3 regions of the Megasphaera sp. DISK 18 genome follow, and region 2 is predicted to be linked to each of the others. Evidence: riboswitches for the same ligand, from Rfam matches in the RefSeq annotation. Region 2 holds a riboswitch; each other region holds the start of a gene.
The links. Region 2 has a riboswitch for S-adenosylmethionine ahead of A0U42_RS06145 (MetQ/NlpA family ABC transporter substrate-binding protein). Riboswitches for the same ligand answer to the same signal wherever they lie in the genome.

Region 1 (5,606 bases), on a different contig from region 2:
TTCCTGGGGCGTCGGCACCAACCTCATTACGGCCAAGGACAGCCCGTCTTTGGGCGGCGTCTTCAAGCTCGTCGGCCAGTACGACGACGGTAAGTTCGTACCGAAGATCAAGATGAGCGACAATGCCGAAAAGATTTCCAATCCGGGCCTCAAGAACGTCCTTCGCGTCTATGACAAGAAGACGGGCAAGATGAAGGCCGACATCATCATCCTCGAAGGGGAAAGCATCGATGAATCGAAGGATCTGCTCTTAAAGAGCGACAAGGCTCCCTGGCGTTTCCGGACGATTCCGGCCGGGACCTACCGCGTTCAGGAAATGCTCATCCCTATCTTTAAAAAGGGTGAATTAGTCTATAAAAAACCGAATCTCAAGGACATCATGACCTATGCCGATGAACAGATTCAGACCTTGTGGCCTGAATACCTGCGCTTGGTCAATCCGGAAGAAATGTGGGTTCAGCGCAGCAGCAAGCTGTCGGCCCTGCGGGATGCCGTGCTCAAGGAAGAATCGGCTCATTTCTTCTAAGCCGGCCATTGAGGGGACGATGGCCGAACAGGGAGGCTCTTTCTGCTTTCCTTTCCGCGGCGGCTCTTTGGGGCCCTCTCGGGAAGAGGGGAGAAGGTGCCTTTTCTGCACTATTGTATAAGGGGGAATCCTTATGGTTTCAACAGATACGCGCAAGAAATATGAAAAACTGCAAGATATATTAAAGTCGCTGGGCAGTGTCGTCGTCGGCTTTTCCGGCGGCGTGGACAGTACTTTTTTGACCTATGCCGCCCATGAAGCGCTGGGTGATAAGGTCCTGGCCATTACGGCCGTATCGGCCACCCTTCCGGGGAGTGAAGCTGCCGATGCCAAGGCCATGGCGGAATTCATTGGCGTCGAACACCGCTTGGTCAATTCGACGGAGTTCGACGATCCGACGTTTGTGGAAAATCCGCCGGAACGCTGCTATTACTGTAAGAAGATCCGTTTCACGGCCTTGGTGAACCTGGCCAGGTCCGAAGGCTATCAGTGGGTCATCGACGGCGGCAATGTCGACGATCTCGGCGATTACCGGCCGGGGATGAAGGCCCTTAAAGAGCTGTCCGATTCGGTCCGCAGTCCCATGATCGAAGCGGGCTTAGACAAGGCCGATATCCGGGCCCTATCGAAGGAATTCGGTCTCCAGACCTGGAATAAGCAGAGTGCCGCTTGTTTGGCCAGCCGCGTTCCTTACGGCGTCCGCCTGACGCCGCATCTCCTGGCTCAGATCGATGCCGCCGAAGCCGCTGTGGCCCCTTACGTTCAAGGGGCGCTGCGGGTCCGCTATCACGGCGACGTAGCCCGTATCGAAGTGGGCTTAGACGAGATCCCGTCGGTGCTGGCCCATCGCCAGGAAATCGTCCGGGCCATTAAGGATACGGGGTTCTCCTACGTTACCCTCGACCTCGGCGGCTATGAAATGGGAAGTCTCAATGATGTCATCGATACCGATGAGGAAGTAAAGTGATATGGCTGTTACCAAGAAAGTAAAAGATGAAATGCTCCAGCGTTTCCAGGACCAGTACGGCATCATGAAGCCGGCCCTGCACTACAATTCGCCCTTTGAACTGATGATTGCCGTCATCTTGTCGGCTCAGTGCACGGACGAACGGGTCAATATCGTGACGGCCGGTCTCTTCCCGGAATATAATACGGCAGAAAAGATGCTGTCCCTCGGCCTCGACGGCCTCGAAGAAAAGATTCGCACCTGCGGCCTTTATCACAGCAAGGCCAAGAATATTCTGGCCAACTGCGCCATCCTCTGCGAAGACTATGGCGGCGAAGTACCGCAGACCTTTGACGAATTGGTGAAACTGCCCGGCGTCGGCCGCAAGACGGCGAACGTCCTGGTCAGTGTCTTGTTCGACATCCCGGCCATTGCCGTCGATACCCATGTCTTTCGCGTATCCAATCGGCTTCAGCTGGCCAAGGGCAAGACGCCCCTTGAAGTCGAAAAGGGGCTGCAGAAGGCCATTCCCAAGGAATGGTGGAGCCGGGCCCATCATTGGCTCATCTGGCACGGACGACGGGTCTGCAAGGCCCGAAAGCCCTTGTGCGACGAATGCTTCCTCTCTGATTTATGCCCGGGAAGTCAAAATAAGTCGCCGAAGAAGTGATTTTGTTAAAAAGTTATTGACAAACAGCGAAAAGTTTTATAAAATACTACCAATACATACAAAATTTCATACCGCAATATCCAGAGCAGCTGAGGGATGGGCCCGATGACGCTGCGGCAACCTGCCAATGGTAAGGTGCCAATTCCTACAGGCTATTCCTGAAAGATATGATGTGAATTGAGGCGCAGCTTGAGGGCAGCGCCTCTTTTTTGTATGATGCACTTATTCTTTATGATGGGGTTAGGGGGACTTTTGTTATGAATGATTCCAGCAGACAGTCGATTCGGAAACGGGATGTCATCATCCTGGGCTTTGCTTTTTTTGCCACCTATTTCGGGGCCGGCAATCTTATTTTTCCGCCGCACTTGGGGCTCAACAGCGGCAGTGATTTCTTGTCGGGCCTGGCCGGTTTGACCTTGTCGGGGATTTTCCTGCCTATTTTTACGCTCATCGTCATCGGCCTCAACGGCGACGTCCATACGATTACGGACAAGGTCGGAAAATATACGTACCGGATTTTATTGGCGGCTTTGATGCTGGTCTGTACCTTCGTGTCCATTCCGCGGACGGCAGCGACGGCCATCCAGCTCGGTGTACAGGGGAATTTTCCGGCAGCGCCCATGATTCCTTTAGTCGTCCTTTATTTCCTGCTCTGCTATTTCTTCGTCGCCGACCCGCATAACGTCATGGACCGCATGGGCAAGTATTTGACGCCGGCCTTGGCCTTCATTTTGGTGGCCATCGCCATTGCCGGGATTTTCTTCCCCTTGGGGACGCCGGCGGAACCTGCTGCAGACAATCCCTTCGTCAATGCCTTCCTCGGCGGCTACAATACGGGCGACGTCCTGGTCAGCTTCATCATGGCTGCCGTCTTCCTCAGCTCCATTCGCGGCAAGGGCTATACGGGCGTCGGCCAGCGCAATAAGGTCCTCATCTACTGCGGTATCGTCTCCTTCGTCCTGCTGCTCATCATCTACGGCAGCCTGCTCTACATGGGAGCCAGCGTCAGTTCCTATTATCCTCAGTCCATCGGCCGGGCTGAGCTCTTGGTAGCCATCATCCACCGCATCGGCTCTTGGGTCATGATTCCCATGGGCATCGCCGTCGTCTTGGCCTGCCTGACGACAGCCATCGGTCAGATTGCGGCCGTTGCGGAATTCACCAGCACGACTTCCGGCAGCCGTGTCAGTTATAAACAGGCGGCCGTCGCCTGCTCGATTCTCTCGGCCCTGACGGCCTTCCTCGGTGTCGACGGCATCGTCACCTACATCGGCTGGATTTTCGGCGTCGCTTATCCGCCGTGCCTGGCCTTATTGGTCTTAGGCATCGTCGGTCCCTTGCTGCCCAATCAGTGGGCCTATAAGGGTTCGGTCTACTTGGTCACGGTCTTCGCCTGCTTGGAATCCCTGCCGGGCCTTAGCAGTCTGGCCGTTGCCAAAGCCATCGTCGCTGCCGTTCCCTTGTCGGCCTACGGCTTCGGCTGGATCGTTCCCTTTGTCGTCGGCCTTGTCGGCGGGTCTGTTCTGGGGCATTTCGCGTCGGAATCGGAGTCCTTGGAAGTCGAGGCAAAATAATGGTAAAGGCATTGTACTTAAATTTTTCAGAGTACGATGCCTTTTTTGTTGCACAATAGAGAATTTCTATCTATAATGGTAGCATAAATCAGCACAAAGGAGGTTTTTTCATGGACTTAAAAAAATTGTATATCGATGGCCAGTGGGTAGCTCCCTTATCCGGCCAATACATCGACGTTGAAAATCCGGCGACGAAGGAAGTTTTCACGACCGTTGCCGCTGCCGGTGAACAGGATGTCGCCGCTGCCTCAGCTGCTGCAGCCAAGGCCTTTCCTGCGTGGGCGGCAAGGCCGATGGAAGAACGAATTGATTTTATGAGAAAATTGCTTAAAGAGCTCATTCAATTTGAACCGCAGATGGTCGATGCCACCGTCAAGGAATTGGGCATCCCCGTTTCCTTCGTTAAGACCAACCACATCGCCTACCAGTTCGTACGGACCCAGTCCTATATCGACTTGGCCCCGGACCTGCCCTTAGTCGAAAAACTGCCCCAGTCCGTCGTCTACCGCCGTCCCTTAGGGGTCATCGGCTGCATTACGCCGTGGAACTATCCTTTGGGCCAGGTTATCCAGAAAGTCATCCCGGCTATTTTAGTCGGCGCCACCGTCGTCTTGAAGCCCAGCCAGTCTACGCCGGTAACAGCTTATTATTTGGCCGAAGCCTTTGATCGGGCCGGCTTCCCGAAGGGCGTCTTCAACTTCATCCCCGGCCGCAGCGGTGAAATCGGCAACGCTATCTGCGACGATCCCAATATCGCCATGATATCCTTTACGGGGTCGACCAAAGCCGGTATCAAGGTCTCCCAGCGGGCCTTGGCTTCTATGAAGCGCATCAGCATGGAACTGGGCGGCAAATCACCCTTTATCATCCTGCCCGGGGCCGACTATGAAAAGGCCGTCCGCATGTGCTTCAATTCGCTCCTGCTCAACAGCGGCCAGACCTGCACGGCTCTGTCGCGGCTGATCATTCCCAAGGAAGCGAAAAAAGAAATCGAAGACATCATCCTCAAGGTCCTGCCGGAATATAAGGTCGGCGACCCGACCTTGGAAACGACGAAAGTCGGCGCTGTCGCTTCGGCAGAACAGTGGAAGATTGTCGATTCGTACATTGCCAAAGGCATCGAAGAAGGGGCGACGGTCCTGGCCGGCGGCCGTCCGGAAGCGCCTGAAAAGGGGTACTTCATCAATCCGACGGTCTTCACCGATGTGACCAACGACATGACCATCGCTCAGGAAGAAATCTTCGGGCCCGTCCTCTGCGTCCTCACTTATGACAGTGTCGACCAGGCCCTTACTATTGCCAACGATACCAAGTACGGCCTCAACGGTGCCGTCTGGGGTCCCGATAAGGAAGAAGCGACGAAGGTTGCCGAAGGCATCTTGTCGGGCAACGTCTACGTCAACGGCAGCCCGCGCGACGTCACAGCGCCTTTTGGCGGCTTTAAGGACAGCGGTCTCGGCCGTGAAGGCGGCAAAGACGGGATGCTCGAATTTACAGAACCGCAAGCTATTTTTAACGCATAAACTATTGTAGAGGAGTTTTTTGACATGAATTTTGATGAACAAGCCATGAAGATCCGCCGAGGCAAACAGGGGATTCTTGAAACCTTCCCTCGGGCCGTCTTACAGACCAACGACGATTTGAGTGTACTCTACACGCCGGGCGTTGCCCAGCCGTGCCGGGAAATCACCAAAGATCCGGATCTGTCCTTTGACCTGACCTGCCGGGGAAATATGATTGCCGTCGTATCCGACGGGACCCGCGTCCTCGGTTTGGGCGACATCGGCCCGGAAGCGGCCATGCCGGTCATGGAAGGGAAATCCATCCTGTTCAAGGTATTCGGCGGCGTCAATGCCGTTCCCATCTGCCTGGACACGAAGGATCCGAAGG
Region 2 (5,606 bases):
AGGTCACGCTGATGAAGTCCGGATGGATCTTGCTCAGTTCATCGAGCGTCGGGTAGACGGTTTCGATAGGCGTATCTCGCTTTGGCGGGAAAACTTCGAACGAAAAGACCGTCTTTTTTGCAAAAAGCTCATGAGTATGCATACATTAATTTCCCCCTCAGATCATAAGAAGATAAAGGGCTGCCCCATAGAGGCAGCCTCTTTTCTATATCTTTATTATATTGAAGATTTTGTTGCCTGTCTATTAGAAACTCGGTAAGATAGCGCCTTGGTACTTGTCTTCGATGAATTTCTTGACTTCCGGAGACTGGAGGGCTTTGACGAGCTTCTGGATTTCCGGACGGTTTTCGTCGCCGTCACGGACGACGAGGACGTTCGCATAGGGCGAATCCTTCGGTTCCAAGAAGAGGGCGTCCTTCAAAGGATTGAGGCCGGCTTCCATAGCAAAGTTGGTGTTGATGAGGGCGATATCGACATCGTCGATGGAGCGGGGAATCTGAGCAGCTTCGAGTTCGACGAACTGGAGGTTTTTATCGTTCTTTACAACGTCCTGGACGGTGGAGGTGATGTTGCCGCCGTCTTTAAGGGTGATGAGACCGGCACTCTGAAGGATGAGGAGGGCACGGCCGCCGTTGGTCGGGTCGTTAGGGATGGCGACTTTCGCGCCGTTTGCAAGATCTTTCAAATCTTTAATTTTGCGGGAGTAAATGCCCATCGGTTCGACATGGATTTTGGCGATGGCTTTTAATTTGGTGCCGTGTTCGCTGTTGAATTTATCGAGGTACGGCGTGTGCTGGAAGAAGTTGGCATCCAGTTCCTTATCATTCAAAGCCAGGTTCGGTTTGACGTAGTCCGTGAATTCGACGACCTTGAGGTCGACCCCTTCTTTGGCCAAGAGCGGTTTGATTTCGTTGAGGATTTCCGCGTGGGGAACGGGGGTTGCGCCGACGGTGACGGTGACATTCTTGTCGGACGAAGCCGTCGTCTGGGAATCACTGCCGCAGCCGGCGGCTAAGAATGCAACGGCCATCAGGGCCGCAGCGGCGAGAACGGAAAGTTTTTTGAAGTTTTTCATGAGTTATACCTCCTGTTAATAGAATAGTCAGACCTTTTTGCTTCGCCATTATCCATGAAAAAAAGCCTCTTCCCGAAAGAGAAAGAGGCTTGGTCTTGGTTCTTTATCTCTCGGAATAGTTTCCGCAGGAATTAGCACCGTGTTATCGGTTGCCGGGCTTCATAGGGCCAGTCCCTCCGCCGCTCTGGATAAATGTCGTTTCAATTGTCTTGTGTAATAGTTTACCATGAATGGGCAATTTGTCAATATGAAAATACTCGATAATCAGTGTCAATTTGAAATAATATGGTGCAAAAAAATTATATTTTAAACGAGAAACCTGTTTTGAGGTTCTTCTATCTTGACAAGAGTCCACTGCCATTATATAATCTAAAGCAAATCATAAATGTTGTCGATGAACGAAACGAGTATATCCGATTGTGGCAGCTACAGCGAGCCGATGGCAGTGGAAGTTCGGCGCAGACCGGCGGATAGAATGGATTCGGGAGATGCGGCCTGAACGGTGACCAGTAGGGTGCGACGGTGTATTTCCACCGCTATCAAAGAAACGTGTATCGCCGTGAGGCCGTACATGTAGAGCTGGACTTACTGAGTCAATTTGGGTGGTACCGCGGAAGAATCTGAACCTTTCGTCCCTTTATAGGGATGGAAAGGTTTTTTTTTGTCTTCAAAGAGAAGGGGAGAGAAAGATGCTGGAAATGAAGGATGTCAGTTTCAATTACGGTAGCGGTGTTCCCGTATTGGAAGGTGTAAATGTGCAAATCGGTGAAGGTGAGTTCATCGGCCTCGGCGGCCGCAACGGCTGTGGGAAGACGACGGTGACTCGCTTGCTCATGGGGCTTGAAAAGCCCGTTTCCGGTGAAATCGTATATAACGGCAAGGTCATAAACGGTGACGATGCTTCCGTTCGCAGCCATTTTATCGGTTACGTATTCCAGCGGCCGGAACGGCAGATGTTTCGGCCGACGGTTCGGGAAGAAGTGGCCTATGGACCGAAGCAGCTGGGCATGAGTGAGTCTGAGATCCAAGAAGCTGTTGAGGACGCCTTGAAGGCGACGCAGCTGACGGAGCTTGCCGAATCGTATCCGCCCAACCTCAATCGCGGTGAAAAACAGCGGGTTGCCATCGCCTCGGCCATCGCCATGCATACGCAGTATCTCATCCTCGATGAACCGACGAGCGGTCAGGACAGTGAAGATAAGGAGCAGCTCATGGAACTTTTGAGCGAACTTCATCAAAAGGGCATGACCATCCTCATCATCAGTCATGATATGGATATTTTTGCAGAATACTGTCAACGGGTCATCGTCATCGGCAATCATACCAAGGCCTTTGACGGGACGCCGGAAGAACTGTTTACGAAACGCTCTGACCTATATGACTTGGGCCTGAGCCGGCCCGACGCCGTCGCCTTGTCCATGGCGGCACCGGATTTTCCTTATTGTAAATCGATGAAGGAATTTACGGCAGCCATGCTGGAAAGAATAGGAGGTACGAAATAATGATGAAAAACTTTGTCCCCGTTACGAAATTAATCGGTACCTTTGCCTTTTCTTTCTGGGCACTGGTCATGCATACGACACTTCCTTTAGTCGGTCTGGTCGTCGTCGAACTCATTCTCTTAGGGCTCTGCGGAAGCTTGTCGCGCAACGTCAAAGCCGTCTTCAGTCTGATCATCTTTGCGGCATTTCTGGCCGTCGTTCAGCTTCTCGGCGGCGGATCCTTAGAATCGGCCTACGTTACGGGCCTTCGTATGCTCGCCATGACCATCGTCTTCATCATCTTGCTGACGACGACGCGCCTCCAGGATTTGACGGCAGCCTTGGTCAAGCAGATTAAGATTCCTTATGAATACGCCTTCATGTTTACGGCGGCCCTGCGCTTCGTGCCGGACTTCATCGCCGAAAGTCAGGCCGTTCAGGAAGCCCAGGCCTGCCGGGGCCTTTCGACGAAGGGCAATGTTTTTAAGAAAGTTATCAACTACATGAGTGTCGTCCAGCCGCTCATGCTGAAGTCCTTGGGCCGGTCGGAAACGATGGCCCTCAGCTTGGAACTGCGCGGCTTTGGCAGTCATGAACACAGTTTTATGAGCAACGTTCAGCCCAAAGGACGCGATTACATCGTTATTTTTGTCATGTTGGCTTTGAGCTGCGGTATCGTTTACTTGCGGATGCAGGGTATGGTATAGGAGGGGAACTCGATGAAACAAGTAGCAGATATTTCTAAATTAGAATTTCATCACCGTCAGGGCGGTCAGTTCCGCTGGATTACCATTACGACGCTGATGCTGGCCATCGGCACGATCTTGCACCTCGTATCGCCAAGCGTCGGCGGCGTTACGCCGAACTGGACGATTGCTACCTACTGCGTCGCCATTTGTTTGACCAAGCCCAGTTATAAACAGGCTCTCGGCATCGGTCTCGTCGCTGCCTTGGTCAATGTTCTGACGTCAAAATCGGGCTTTCCCTATGGCAACCTTATCAGTGAACCCGTCGGGGCCCTTACCTGTGCCTTTATCGTCAAGAACCTGGCCTTCATCAAAGTGAAAGGCCATTCCTGCTTGCCTGCCCTGACCGGCTTTGCCGCTACCTGTATGAGCGGCGGTGCCTTCGTCACTATTTTAAAATTCGTCATGGATCTTCCGAACGTCGTCTATTTTACAGCCATGCTGCCCTTAGTCGTCGTCATCGGCGCCTTGAATGCCATCGTCACGCCGATTATGTATTTTCCGGCCCTGCGCCTCTTCGTATCACGAGGCATCCTCGATTCTCTCGAAGAACAGGAAGTGGCTTCCGATCACAGCATGTATGACTTGAAGCCCGCTCAAGAAGGCCTCATTTCTATGGAACACCTTTCTTATATCTATAATAAACAGAAGACGCCGGTCCTCGATGATGTCAATCTGACGGTCCGTGAAGGCGACTTCCTGGTCATTACCGGCGAAAGCGGCAGCGGCAAGAGCTCGCTGTGCATGGCCATGACCGGCGCTATTCCTCATTATTTCGGCGGTGTCATGAAGGGCATGGTCTATGTCAACGGACAGGCGACGACGCAGACGACGATTTCAAAACTCGCGACCCGCGTTGGAGCCATGCTTGACGATTACGACAGCCAGCTGGTCGCCATGACCGTTGAAGAAGAAATCGCCTTCAGCCTGGAAAATCAGGGCGTTGCCCCCGATAAAATCGACCAGGCCGTCACGGAAGCACTGGAAAAAGTACACATGCTGCCTTATCGCCAGCGTCCTTTGACCAAGCTGTCCGGCGGCCAGCGCCAGCGTCTGGTCATTGCCGATGTCTTGGCAACCAATCCCGACATCCTGGTCTTCGATGAACCGACGTCGGCCCTGGATCCTGAAGGGACCCACGAGTTCTATGAATTGATTCACGATTTGAATGTAACCTACGGCCATACGATTGTCGTCGTCGAACATACGCTGGAAGCGGCCCTTCCTTACGCTAACCGACTGGTTCTCATCGACCACGGCCACATCCTCAGCGATGCCGACGTTGAAACGACGCTGCGCTATATGTACGATCATGATATTTATGCCAGTGCCATTCCCAAGATGTTTGCTTGTCAAATGGATCTTGAAAAAGCCGGCTGCCGCTTCGATGCGCCGTGGCTTTCGGCAGAAACGGCCGTAGCAGCCGTTCAAAAGGGGATCCGGTCATGAAAATCCTCTGTTTAGGCGATAGTTTGACCTATGGGTACGATGTGCTTCCGGGAGAGCGGTGGACGACCTTGGTGGCTGCAGACGGCAAGATTCAGATCGATAACCGGGGACAATGCGGCGACACGACGGCCGGCATGGTCTTTCGCCTGCACCAGCTTGACCTCATCGGCTACGATGCCTTCTTCATCATGGGAGGGTCCAACGATATCCTCCTCGATAAGGACTTTTCCTCCGTCTGCCGCAATATAGAAACCTTGGTTTCGCTGTTAAAATCCCAGGAGGAACCGGTGTATATCGGCATTCCTCCTTTGACGAAGCCGGAAAGTGCCTACTATGGCTGGCAGGATGCCGGTGATGTGAATCGTCACAATGAGATACTCCGCCGCTACCGTCAGTGGCTTTTGGATTATAGTGCCAATACGGGGTGCGCGGCTATCGATTTTTATCAGGCGTTGCAGGATGGCGAAGAAACATCCGGGAAAAATCTCTATGCTGACGGCGTTCATCCCAATGCCGAAGGATACGCCGTATTTGCCCAAGAAGCGTTGAAGGTATTTCTACCAAAGGCGTAAAATCTCAGTCTCCTTTGTCATTTCATTATTCTGTCAAAAAAATCCCACGGTCTTTCGAGTGTTATGAGAGGCCGTGGGATTTTTGTATCTTAATGGGTTACGCTAGGCTGGGTGCCGGTGTAACCTGTCGTATTTGTTCGTGTATCGAGGTGTACATCTTCTTTTACCGTGCCGTTTACCTTATATTTCAAGGTCAGGACTAAGAGGCCGGCGCTGAACATGAAGAGGGCCATCAGGTAGTAGCCCATGGCGAAGCTTCCGGTTTGAGCCTGGACCCAGGCCA
Region 3 (5,606 bases), on a different contig from region 2:
TCGCTGAAGAAGATATGTAATTAACGGACGACGCTTTGGAACTGCTTGTTGTCTCTGATTTTATCGAAATGACTCTGGGTCCGGGCAGCCTCCTTTACGGATTCACCGCCGAGGTCGATGGCTTGTTTTAAATAAGGCAGGGCTTGGTCTGCTTTTCCCAGGTCGCCGTAAATTGTCGCAATGCCGTAATAACTCCAAGTGTTTCCCGGGTCGGCTGCGATGACATTTTTAAAGTACGTAATGGCCTTATCGTACTGGCCGTCGATTTTACAGGCCAGGGCCATGTTATACAAAGAGGCCATATCTTTTGGGGCTAACTGCAGGGCTTGCTCTATAAGGGCAATGCCTTGCTCAACGTCCTTTTTATTTCCCGTTTCATTGCCGCGCATGGCCAGGGTAACGCCTTTGTTGCTGAGAGCCTGATAGTTGTCGGCGTCAAGGGAAAGGGCTTTGTCGAAGTCGAGAAGGGCTTTGTCATAGTCTCCAGCCTGATAGTTTTTAATCCCTTCGTCGCTGGCGGCTTTAGAATCGGTCTTGATGGCCGGGGCAGAAGGGGCTTTCGTGGCCTGTATGGGCTTTGCCTGCTGCGATGATATCGGCTGGGGGCTGCACCCGCTGGTCCACACGGCGGCTGCGGCTAGGAGCAGGATTGCTGCGTATTTTTTATTCATCGTTATTTCTCCTATTCGTCAGTCTGGAAAACATATGAAACAAATCATTAATAAATGGGATATTCTCCTCGTTGCCGTCCTCCTCGTCTTATCCCTTATTCCGGAGGGTATCTTTTACATGACCGGGAATGATGCGGCTGTTCACGATACGTATGCTGTCATTCAAGTCGACGGCAAAATATATAAAGAAGTCCCCTTGTCAGGTCATCAGGGAACGGAGACGATTCCTATCAAGACGGACCACGGCTATAATCTGGTCGTCGTCAAAGATGATACCATTGGCATCGTCGAAGCGGACTGCCCGGATAAAATCTGTATCGGCGAGGGCTTTATCAGCCGTCCCGGGGCAACCGTCGTTTGCCTGCCTCATAAGCTGCTGATCGAAGTCAAGTCTGCCGGGGGCGGCGAACCGGATGTCATTCCGGCCCATTAGAGGTGGCTTATGAAAAAAACGTTTCGCATCATCATGTTGAGCCTGTTTATCGCTCAATCCTTAGTCCTATATATCGTCGAAGGCATGCTTCCCGTTCCTTTTATTGCGCCGGGGGCTAAGCTGGGGCTGGCCAATTTGATTACGGTCATCGCCATGTACTCCCTGCCGCGAAAACGGGATGTCTGCCTTATTCTCTTCGTTCGCGTCCTCTTAGCGGCCGCTTTTGGCGGTGGGATTAACGCATTCTTTTACAGCGTGGCCGGTGCTGTCCTCAGTTTAGGCGTCATGCTCCTTCTCAAGGGAGCCGGGAAGTTTTCGATTCTCGGCGTCAGCATGGCCGGCGGCATCTTCCATAATCTCGGGCAGGTCCTCGTTGCCTCGCTGGTCGTGGCCAACCTTAAAATCATGCTGTACCTGCCGGTTCTGGCCGTAGCCGGAGCGGGAACGGGGCTTCTCATCGGCATTACCTCGGTATTTACCCTGAGGCATTTGAAGAAACTGCCAATCTATAAAAGGATGCAGGAATAATTATATCGGATATGATGGCCTTAGGGCTGTAAGCTGACGGAGTCTATGATTTCGTCAGCTAATTTTATCTTATCATCCTTATTTTCATCACAGGCCACGACGACAATCCAGGTCACAGGCCCGTCTGAAAATCCAAGGAGGCGCGCCCGCATGGATCTTTTTTCGTAGGTAAAGGTTGCGTTGCGGACTACGGCGGGTTTTCCGTCCAGCGTCCGTTCTTCTTGCGTGGTTGAAACGTTTTCGGCTCCGATTTTGGCTAAGACCGCCTGTGTTGTCGTATCGACCGTCTGGGCAAGGTTCTGTCGGACGGCGTCTTCTTGTTTCAGGTGGAGGTCATCGGCCATTTTTCGGACGTCGACACGGTTGGTGTAAACGGCGATGTAAAGACCGGCATCGTTTTCACCGTAGAGGCGACTGCCTTCATAATAAGGCTTGGCGGCGGGACTTACGGGAATGGGCAGGTCGAAGCTTTGCAGGTTGCCCGGTAATTTTATGGAAATAGCCGAACCGAGGCCGTCGACACGTTTTTCTTTTAAGGTGATGGTATAGCAGGCCGTCAAGGTAAGGGCCAAAATGGGCAGCAGTACGATCAGAATCAGAAATCGAATTCGCGTGTGAATCATAAAATACCTCGCAGAATGTAGACAGAAGGCGATATCCGTTTTTCTTCAAACCGCTTATTTACGGGCTTCACGGAAGGCATCGGCCAGTGAAAAGGTGAGGGGGCCGGTGACTTTAGTAGCGTCGATGATAGGCTGCATGATGTGGCGGAATTCATCGCTCTTCTTGGATAATACATATAGTTTTGAAGTGTTGCGGGCATCCCACAAGGCGTCGTGCATTTGGCCGTCGAAGGTTTCGCCAAGGGTGCTGACTGCTTTATCCAGGGATATGACGTTGTCGAGCCCCAGCAGATTGCAGTAAATCTGTTGAAAATTCTGCCAGTGTTCGAGCATCCAGCGGACGCGTTCATCTTCTTTAGCATTGGTAATTTTGAGACGGAGTTCGCTGTCGAGCTGACGCCAGTCGTTTTCGCTCCAGGCATACATCTCGTAATCGTTGGGACAGCCTTCATTGCACCAGGTGAGAAAGTGATCGAAGGCTTCGGTGAAATGGGGCTTTCCCTTTAACATTTCCATCGTAATGCCCGTCAATTCTTGGCAAGTCTGATTCATGGTCGTCGTGTATTCCGGCATGACGTATTCTTTATAGGCAGAGATTTCATTGCCTTCTTCGTCTATCTTGACGGCACCGATTTCGATGATTTCGCCCTTACACGTTCGGCGTGCTTCTTTTTGGTCGCGCCCGATGGGGTTCATCTCGAAGTCGACGAATACTGCTTTCATAGGTCAGGCTCCTTTCTGATTCATGATGATAATTTTTATTATACCATAATAAAAAGGCCTCGTGCAGAAGATATTATGCACGAGGCCTTGTAGTGTCTATCTTTTTTGAAGACTGTCTTTTAGAAGCGATGGCTTAGAATGCCGGGAGAATCGTTCCTTGGAAGTGTTCGTCGATGAACTGTTTAATCGGGGCAGACTGATAAATAGCGAGGACCTTTTTGTAGGTTTCGTTGTTTTCATCGCCTTGGCGAACGACGAGTACGTTGGCATACGGCGAGTCCTTCGATTCAACGAGGAGGGAATCCTTCTGCGGGTTCAGACCGGCCGGAATGGCGTAGTTGGTGTTGACGCAGGCCAGGTCCGTGTCATCGAGAGAACGGGGAATCTGAGCGGCATCGAGTTCGACGAACTGGAGATTTTTCGGATTGGCCGTAATGTCCGTTACCGAAGCGTCTACGGAGTTGCCGTTCTTCAAAGTAATCAGGCCGGCCTGCTGGAGCAGGAGCAAGGCCCGGGCACCGTTGGTCGGGTCGTTCGGAATCGTTACCTTGGCGCCGTCGGCGACGTCTTTGAGATCTTTATATTTATGGGAATAAACGGCCATGGGCAGGATAATCGTCTTGCCGATGGAAACGAGCTTTAAGCCCTGTTTCTTAACGACGTTATCGAGGTACGGCTGGTGCTGCATGGAGTTCATATCGAGGTCTCCGTCGGCCAGGGCCTTGTTGGGCTGGACGTAGTCGTTGAATTCGACGACTTTGATGTCGAGGCCTTGTTTGGCAGCTTCTTTGGCGACTTCTTCCATGACTTCTGCATGGGGACCGGCGGTGACGCCGACTTTGATTTCTTTCTTGTCACCGGAGGCAGCGGAATCGCTGGAGGATCCGCAGCCGGCGACAGCCAGGCAGGCCGTGGCGATGAGGAGGGCTGCAAAGACTTTTTTTACCGTTATTTTCATGTAAATCATATCCTTTCTGAAAGTAAATGGAAGTTGTCGCTCAAAAAGAAAAGCCGTCATTCAGATGACGGCTCGGATTGCGATTCGTTCATCTGCCGGTAATATACCGCTGGACTTGGCACCTATCCCGATTGGGGGTTGCCGCAGCGTCATCGGGCCATTCCCTCGGCTGCTCTTGATGAAAGACAATGTGTTGTTGATGGTGTATATAGTACCATTGAGAGAATACACTGTCAAGTCCTTTTTTGCTTTTCTTGAGAATTTTTTTGTCTCATGTTATAATGAACCTACTCATCGGAGGGCTTTATACCCGTATTGTATCAGGCTGGATAAGATGTCGCAGCAGCCATTGTCCGGAGGTCCTGCAAGTCCGTATATTTGCAGGTCGACGTAAGGGCAGTCAGGTCTGTTGTGGTTTTTTATCCGGCTTTTTTTGCGCACATAGCTTCGAGGTGATAAAACATGCAGTTTGAACGGGATTTACATTGGCAGATTTATTCGGCAAAAGCCTTTTACTTTATCGGCGGTTTCGGCTTTACGACGTGGGCGTCGCTCATTCCTTTCTTGAAACGGCACCTGGCGATACCGGCCGACCACTTGGGCTTTCTCTTGCTGGGAATCGGCCTCGGGGCCTTGATCATGATGATGCTGGCCGGTACCATTGCGGCCCGTCTCGGCTGCCGTCGTTCCTTGACCATCGCCGGCTTGTGCATCGCTGCCTTTTTGAATCTCTTGTGCTACATGCCGGCCTATGGGCTGGCTGTCCTGACGGCGGTCTGCCTCGGCGCTTCTTTAGGCCTCATGGATGTCGTCGTCAATATCAACGGCATCTTTATCGAACGCAAAGTTCGTACGCGCATCATGTCGGGCCTGCAGGCCATGTGGTCTCTGGGCAATTTCATGGGCGCCGCCTTCTTTGCCTTTTTGCTCCAATTCCACCTTCCCTGGCAGGGCGTAGCCTTTGCCAGTTCGGCCGTCATCATGGCCTGCGTTTTCTTTTTCGGGCCGCACTTGCACAATGAACGCCAGGCCGCACAAGAACGGCCGCACTTCATACGGCCCAAGGGCCAAATCGCCGTCATCGGCCTTATTTGTATGATTGCCTTTCTCGTCGAAGGCGCTATCGATGACTGGAGCGGCGTCTTCATGACCCTTGAAAAGGGCATCGATATCTCCCGGTCGGGCTTGGGGCTGACCTTGTTTACGGCTTCGTCCTTCATTACCCGCCTGGCAGGGGATACGCTGACCATGCATTGGGGACCGCGGCGCCTTCTTGCCCTGTCCCTGCCCGTTGCCTTTTTTGGATTTATCGGACTCTTGACGATCAGCGAAGGTTGGCTGCTCTTCCTGTCCTTCATTTTAATCGGTCTCGGTACGGCCAATACGGTACCTATTTTCTATTCCCTCTTAGGGCGGCAGAAAGTCATGCCTATTTCTGATGCCGTCTCGTCGGTCAGTACCATCGGCTACGCCGGCATCCTTTTGGCGCCGGCCCTCCTCGGCTTTATCGGCCGGACCTATTCGCTGTACGCGTCTTTCAGCCTGGTCACGGTCCTCTTGGTCGTCATGGCGGCCATTTCCTTAAAAATCGTAAAAGAATAATCGCTGCTGCCGGAACGATGGGGCACAAAAAAACTAAGGCCTTATGAGCAATCTCTCATAAGGCCTTA

Region 1: linked by a shared signal. The riboswitch ahead of A0U42_RS01270 (branched-chain amino acid transport system II carrier protein) and the one ahead of A0U42_RS06145 (MetQ/NlpA family ABC transporter substrate-binding protein) in region 2 are both predicted to bind S-adenosylmethionine.
Region 3: linked by a shared signal. The riboswitch ahead of A0U42_RS02425 (MetQ/NlpA family ABC transporter substrate-binding protein) and the one ahead of A0U42_RS06145 (MetQ/NlpA family ABC transporter substrate-binding protein) in region 2 are both predicted to bind S-adenosylmethionine.

The regions. Positions count from the first base shown of each region.
Region 1 is NZ_LUGJ01000005.1:83,795-89,400, reverse strand. It holds gene A0U42_RS01285 (nicotinate phosphoribosyltransferase) at 1-526, shown strand, start outside; gene larE (ATP-dependent sacrificial sulfur transferase LarE) at 660-1,493, shown strand; gene nth (endonuclease III) at 1,495-2,142, shown strand; SAM riboswitch class I at 2,216-2,314, shown strand; gene A0U42_RS01270 (branched-chain amino acid transport system II carrier protein) at 2,400-3,716, shown strand; gene A0U42_RS01265 (aldehyde dehydrogenase family protein) at 3,827-5,239, shown strand; gene A0U42_RS01260 (NADP-dependent malic enzyme) at 5,264-5,606, shown strand, end outside.
Region 2 is NZ_LUGJ01000025.1:789-6,394, forward strand. It holds gene metF (methylenetetrahydrofolate reductase [NAD(P)H]) at 1-142, opposite strand, end outside; gene A0U42_RS06145 (MetQ/NlpA family ABC transporter substrate-binding protein) at 245-1,075, opposite strand; SAM riboswitch class I at 1,176-1,270, opposite strand; gene A0U42_RS06150 (energy-coupling factor ABC transporter ATP-binding protein) at 1,765-2,577, shown strand; gene A0U42_RS06155 (energy-coupling factor transporter transmembrane protein EcfT) at 2,580-3,263, shown strand; gene A0U42_RS06160 (tryptophan transporter) at 3,276-4,751, shown strand; gene A0U42_RS06165 (GDSL-type esterase/lipase family protein) at 4,748-5,323, shown strand; gene A0U42_RS06170 (MFS transporter) at 5,413-5,606, opposite strand, start outside.
Region 3 is NZ_LUGJ01000011.1:47-5,652, reverse strand. It holds gene gmhA (D-sedoheptulose 7-phosphate isomerase) at 1-20, shown strand, start outside; gene A0U42_RS02450 (tetratricopeptide repeat protein) at 21-671, opposite strand; gene A0U42_RS02445 (NusG domain II-containing protein) at 706-1,104, shown strand; gene A0U42_RS02440 (Gx transporter family protein) at 1,114-1,632, shown strand; gene A0U42_RS02435 (hypothetical protein) at 1,653-2,255, opposite strand; gene A0U42_RS02430 (3'-5' exonuclease) at 2,310-2,978, opposite strand; gene A0U42_RS02425 (MetQ/NlpA family ABC transporter substrate-binding protein) at 3,112-3,936, opposite strand; SAM riboswitch class I at 4,022-4,121, opposite strand; gene A0U42_RS02420 (MFS transporter) at 4,399-5,538, shown strand.